Gloeothece verrucosa PCC 7822: one gene and its partner. The protein of the gene in region 2 interacts with the protein of the main gene of each other region in a pairwise test. Links are inferred from orthologs where the notes say so. Each region holds a gene or a part of one and is shown on either strand. Other genes may lie near its edges. The genes, in order: CYAN7822_RS15635 and bioB.

What was found.
Region 1: the proteins of bioB (region 2) and CYAN7822_RS15635 interact in binary tests that used the Escherichia coli proteins (3 or more experiments, as listed by UniProt). The link is inferred for Gloeothece verrucosa PCC 7822 from one-to-one orthologs.

What each region holds. Positions count from the first base shown.
Region 1 is NC_014501.1:3,555,699-3,558,938, reverse strand. What follows is about bases 278-3,183. They hold CYAN7822_RS15635 (class II glutamine amidotransferase), read right to left. Parts: upstream 2,166-3,183; coding sequence 1,389-2,165; downstream 278-1,388. Other genes in these bases: CYAN7822_RS15630 (retropepsin-like aspartic protease), read right to left, coding at 2,203-3,183; CYAN7822_RS15640 (phosphatase PAP2 family protein), read left to right, coding at 449-1,108; CYAN7822_RS15645 (DUF7980 family protein), read left to right, coding at 278-353. Outside these bases: more of CYAN7822_RS15645, read left to right, coding at 1-277; more of CYAN7822_RS15630, read right to left, coding at 3,184-3,240.
Region 2 is NC_014501.1:385,633-388,853, forward strand. Bases 246-3,132 are described here. They hold bioB (biotin synthase BioB), read right to left. Parts: upstream 2,299-3,132; coding sequence 1,192-2,298; downstream 246-1,191. Other genes in these bases: lspA (signal peptidase II), read right to left, coding at 246-533; CYAN7822_RS01720 (biotin transporter BioY), read right to left, coding at 582-1,235; CYAN7822_RS01730 (Uma2 family endonuclease), read right to left, coding at 2,487-3,053; CYAN7822_RS01735 (Uma2 family endonuclease), read right to left, coding at 3,075-3,132. Outside these bases: CYAN7822_RS01710 (DNA-methyltransferase), read right to left, coding at 1-27; more of lspA, read right to left, coding at 27-245; more of CYAN7822_RS01735, read right to left, coding at 3,133-3,221. UniProt on the Escherichia coli protein: Catalyzes the conversion of dethiobiotin (DTB) to biotin by the insertion of a sulfur atom into dethiobiotin via a radical-based mechanism.

The DNA of each region.
Region 1 (3,240 bases), 3.2 Mb from region 2 along the record:
CCCTCCTAGAAAAACTGATAGGAGTCGTATTAGTAGTCCTTGGCTATTTACTCTCACCCCTATGCTGGTGGAATGATTTGGTGATTAATCTCCCTCTTGCCTATGGCTTTGGTTATGTTTGCAGTTGGATTTGGTCAGATATACTGCTACCAGCCTCAATTGTCGGTTACTGGCTCACGAATATTGCCGGAATTCTTTTAATGCAAAGGGGAGCCATGAATATTTTGCAAAAGCAATCTGAAGAACGCAGCCTTAAAAAAGAATTGATCAACGGTTTAGTCTCTTCAACCGCTTATACACTCGTAATTTTACTGTTAATTCAGTTAAAAATTCTCGACTTACCTCAATTATAAGGTTACCCTAAGCTCAGTTTCTCCGGCCACGCCCCCTATAGATTGATACTATTGGAATAAGAGTGTGTTCTAGGTTGAGGTTCACTGATTAAATCATGATATCTTCTGAGAGTTCTTTTAAATCCTGGTTAAATGAGCATCGGCAGTTATTATTGCTTTCAGTTATGGGTGTGTTCTTACCCATAGGGATTTTTATATTCCTAGCGTTAGGAATTGCACGGCAGCCGGAGGGGTTTCCTTGGGATGTACCCATTTTATTATTTATTCACACCGAAGCGCGCTCACAATTAGATATTTTTGCGGCGACTCTAACTCAATTTGGCATTTATTGGGGAGTAGTACCGTTAATTATTGCGATCGCGGTAACTTTATCTTTTCAAAAAAAATGGCGGGCAATCATTTATCTTTTTATTACGGCGGTAGGAACAGCAATCATTAGCCATACTTCTAAATTATATTTTCATCGAGTGCGCCCGAGTTTATGGGAACATTTTTATCCTTTGCCGCCTGATTTTTCCTTTCCCAGTGGTCATGCGCTCTCTAGTATGATGCTATTCGTCACTCTAATAATTTTAACCTGGGGAACTCGTTGGTTTGCGGCTGTGCTATTTATCGGCAGTTTTTTTGTGTTAGGAATTGGCTGGACAAGGCTTTATTTAGGCGTTCACTACCCCACCGATATTTTAGGCGGCTGGATGCTTGCAATTGCTTGGTCAATAGGTGTTAGCTTAATTGTTAAACCTAATAAACTTTAGTCATTAGTCATTAGTCATTAGAATTGTAGGGTGGGTTAGGTGCGGGGATAACTTTTATAAGAAACGGATAAATTTTGATCCGCTCCGTAACCCACCACTATGTATTTTGTATCAAGTTATTAGTCATTAGTTATTAGTTATTATATAGCGTTTCTCCAATCAATGAGGTACACCTCAATTTTATTTTTTATTACCTGTTCCCAGATCCGGTGTTCCCTAAAATCGAAAAACTATGTACCTCACTAAAATGAGAGATGCTATAAATCATCACTCATCACTATTAACTCTTAACTTCAATTGGCGCACCGTCACGAAAAATAATTAACTCTCCAGGTTGTATCGGTGTCCAAACTTCGTTATCAGTTAGAGGAGTGGTAGCAATAACAGCAACCCGGTCTGTAGGATGAGTCAAAGCTTGAAAATCTACGGTGAGGTCTTCATCAATGAGATGAGCTTGGGAAAAAGGAGAGGAGCGGATAATATAATGTAGATGAGTGGAACAATGAGCAAATAAATATTCACCATTGCCAAGTAAATAGTTAAAAACGCCTTTTTCGGCCATCAAATCCGTTGTTTGTTTAAGAACCGAGTAGAGTTGTGTCAGAGTAGGTTTGCCATCAGCAAAAGAGCGGCGCAAAATATTTAATAGATAGCAGAAGGCTTTTTCACTATCGGTTTGACCAATAGGTTGATAAAATCCTGGCAGTTCGCTATTCATATCTATAAGATTTCCATTATGAGCAAATACCCAATAATTCCCCCACATTTCTCGTCTAAAAGGATGACAATTTTCTAGACGAATATCTCCTTGTGTTGCTTTGCGGATATGGGCAATAACATTAGTAGATTTAATGGGGTAGCGTTTGACTAAGTCCGCTATGGGAGAGATAGCAGAAGGTTTAGCATCTTGAAACATTCGACAGGCTTTTCCTTCAAAAAAAGCAATGCCCCAACCATCTCGATGTTCATCTGTTTTGCCGCCTCTAGCACAAAAGCCTTCAAAGGAAAAACAGATATCAGTGGGAACATTACAATTCATGCCTAGGAGTTGACACATAAGTAAAGAGTAAGAAGAAATAATAAAGGGTAAATAACTAATGACTTTTCAGAGGAGATAACGTTAAGCCGCCTGTTTCGGGAAAGCCTAATTCATTGGGAGAACTAAATTGCCAATGTTGTTGATATTGATTGAGAAAATTTTGCCCAACAATGCCATCAATTTCTAAAGTATCTAACACCTTAGTATCAACAATCACGCCATCAATTTGATTAACCGTATTTTCTTTTAAACTCACTTGATCTAAACGGGTATTATAAGCCGCTTCATTTCCACAAAATCCGCTTACTTGTGTGGGTTTGTTTTTCGTCAGATTGAGTTGTTTTGCCAATTTTTCAGAAATAACCATTTGTTCGGCTCCCGTATCAAGAAGAAAGGTAAAAGGACCTTGACCATTAATATAAACTTGAGTGGTCATTAACCCCATTTTTCCTTTTAAAGGAATGGCTGACGTACTGATAGTAGAAGGGGGGGATAATTGGAGTTTTTGAGTTTCAGGATTAATCTTGACATCAAAGCCGCTAAAAAAATCTAAGCCGATGACACCGGCAATATTTTCAGAAATTAAAAATTTTGATAAACCTAGTCCCATAAGTCCTTGTGCGCTTGCCCCTTCAATGGCTATTTTAGGAAAGGGGTGCATAGCCGCCTCAAGTTTATCGCAGCTTTGGCCCACTACCATATATTCTAATAAATCATTGGGGATATTAATACTTTTTAGTTTAAGTTTTTGGGCTATTTGATTAGTAATGATCGAGTTAGAAGCCCCCATATCTAAAATAAATGGGTGTGTTTTTCCCTCAATGGTTACAGGAAGAGAAAAAACATTAGTTGAGGGCAATTTTTGTAATTCAATAGTGGCTTGTCCTTGACGGGTAGGAGTCGGTAAAGGAACGCCTGTTATCTTGACAATGCTTTTAAGACGTTCTTCGGCATCGGCTCGAATATTGCCCTGTTCATCTAGATAAATAACTCGATAAAAACATTGTATAGAAGTGGTTTCTAAACTTTGCTGTTGACTTTGACTATCACCGGAAAAACTATTGGAAATACACTTAACTAAATCTTCTACTAA
Region 2 (3,221 bases):
GTTAGTAATCAAGTCTAAATCTTTCATTATTTAAAATTTTGATCTAAATTATTTTCTTTAGACAAATTTCTTTTTGCACTGGGTTTAGTGGGTAAACTGGCAATCAATAGGCAAAATATACCGACATTAATAAACACATCAGCCAAATTAAAGATCGGGAAATTAATTAAGCGAAAATCCAAAAAATCTACGACATATCCCATTACAAAGCGATCAATTCCATTGCCTAAAGCTCCTGCTAAAATAAAGCCATAGCCTAACTGTTCTATCAGTCTCATTCTTGGGGCATACCATGCCAAAAAAATCAATCCTAGACTAACAATTAAAGAGAGCCACCGTAGCCATCCTGCGCCACCTTTAAAGAAACTAAAAGCGGCTCCTGTATTAATCACATAAGTAAAATGAAAAACCCCTGACCAAATGGGTACAGTATCTCCTGTGGTGTCAAAGCTTTGGACAACCCAATACTTAGTCAGTCGGTCTAAAATTAAACCGATAATAGCCACCAGCCAAAACCATTGATTTTTTTTCATTTTTTTGGGTTATTTAGGATTGTTTGTTATTGGCCAGCCACAAGCAATTTAATAAAACAAGATTAAACGCAAAAAATAAGCAATCGCCACAATAACACAAATAATAACTAACTGACCTGGTATAGGCAACAGAGAATAATTGACGATAAAAGAAGGTAAGCTGGTGGGGGATAGGGTTTGACTAGGACTCAGGAAGGATAAAGCAATTAAATAAACTAAACCACAAAGATGAATCACTAATAAACCACAAATTGCACTAAAGGCCAACGTTTCCATTTTAGCCCTTGTGCGAAAAGCCATTAAGCCGCACACCCAAGCACCCGGAATAAACCCAAGAATATAACCAAAACTGGGTTCTTTGAGATATTCCCAATCGCCTCCATGAGCAAAAACGGGTAACCAGGTTAATCCTAGGATAACATAGGCAATTTGTGCCAAGGCTCCGGCATTTTTTCCTCCCATACAACCGGTTAGCAGAACTGCCCCTATTTGATAAGTGACACCTAAAGATTCAGGTAAAACGCCATCATGGGACCAATTCCAGGGTAAATTAGTGATTGAGGCGGGTAAAAAGGTGGTAAAAATGGTTAAAAGTAAACCAATTAACCCCCAGAGAAATTCATTGGCAGGATTCACCGTTGATTGAGGTTTTTTATAGTTAGCAAGAGATGGTCGGGTTTTGCGCTTGCGATGGGTATTCACCGGGAATAGGGGCTTCACCGCCCTGTAAACCTAACGATTCCAACATTAAATGATCTTGTTCTGGGGGTTGTCCCAGGGTTGTCAAATAATGCCCAATTAGCATAGCATTAATTCCCGCTTTTAAGCCTAAATTTTGTAATTTTCCCATGACAGCCTCTCTTCCTCCAGCATAGCGGAGGATTTGAGCGGGGAGAATAAATCGGAAGATAGCGATGGCTTTGAGGGCTTCAAAAGCATCGAGTTTAGGAAGATGCCCTAGGGGGGTTCCTTCTCTTGGGTTGAGGAGGTTAATGGGAACGGATTCTACTTCTAATTCTCGCAGGGATAGGGCTAAATCTATTCTATCTTCCCAGGTTTCTCCCATGCCAATGATGCCACCGGTACAGGCTTGTATGCCGGCTGATTTGAGGTTTTTAACGGTTTCTACGCGATCCCGCCAGCTATGAGTGGTAACGATTTGGGGGTAAAAGTTTTCTGAGGCTTCTAAGTTATGGTTATAGCGGGTAACGCCGGCTTCGGCGAGTGCTTGTGCTTGTTCTTGGGTGACTTCTCCTAAAGCACAGCAGGGTTTAATCTGCGCTTCTGTGATGATGCGTTTGACGGTTTCTAAGATTTGCTCGAATTCTTTGGATTTTGGGCTATTGTATTTTAAGCCGCGTCCTTGACTGACTAAGCAAAAGCGTTTTGCTCCGGCGGCTTTGGCGGATTTTGCTTGTTCTACAATTTCATCAGGGGATTTAAGCCCATAGATGGGGGATTCTTGTCCGGGATGATGCACAGATTGAGAACAAAAGCGACAATTTTCGGAACAGTTGCCGGATTTTACGTTGATGATGCTGCATAAGTCCACTTGGTTGCCGCAACAACTTTGACGAATGCGATCAGCCGCTTCACAGAGTAATAGGATGTTTTCCTGGCCTTCTATTTGGGTTAGGGCGAGGGCTACTGATTTGCTGATGGCTTCACCTGCGATAATGCGATCTGCTAGTTGATTGAGCCATTGTTGTAATTGTTGTGTATCTTCAGGAAGGGTTATGGCTGACGATAGAGATGCTTGAACCACTTTCTACCTATGTTTTTGCCTACAGAGTATTTGCAAATTGTACCATCTAGTTGATTTTCTGGAAAATGTTGATCTCCCAAATACTCAAGAAGATGATTGCGACTTGCTTTAGACATTTTTCGAAAAGCCATAGCACAGTACCCTGATCACCAATCCGCTTTTCCTGACCTCAGAAATTTCTAGAGCGATTATAAAGTCAACCATTGAAACATATCATTAGCCGATAACTGCCAATCTTCTAATACTTTTAAAACCGGTAAAATTTCCTCATCAGATTTAATCTCAGGTAATTGATCGGGTTTAAAAATCATTACCGATTCATCTTCTGTATCAATTAACCATCCTAGCTGAGTTCCTTGTTTCAGAGAAAAAATAATTTTTTTCATAACTTTATTAGCGGATTGTTCAGGTGATAAAATTTCAATGATCCAATCCGGATAAATTTCAAATTTATTGAGTATTCTACCTTCAGAATTTTTCGGGATTCTTTCCCAAGTAAATACGGCAATATCTGGCACAATTGAACGTCCTCCAAAAGTACACCGCAATTCGGGTAAAGCATAAACTAATTTTTTCGATTTCCCTCGCCCATTAATAGCCGCTACTAACTCACCTTGTAAGCTACTGTGTTCTCCTTGAGGCATAGGTTTTTGATAAATTTCTCCGTCAAAATATTCACTAGCTGGTTTAGTTTCTGGAAGGGTTAAAAATTCGGCTAAAGTTAATTTTTGTGTCAAGTGATTGACAATCGTCATAATTACCTCTATTTAAAAACCTTATTTATTTTCGTTTAACCAATCCTGCTCAAACTGCCGCAAGGCTAGACTAGAACGATTATTCCAAGCCAGTTCTACATATTTAGGCAAAAGATTTTTGACATCAATATTATTAAAGATTAAACTTGCTTGACTATTTTGATATCG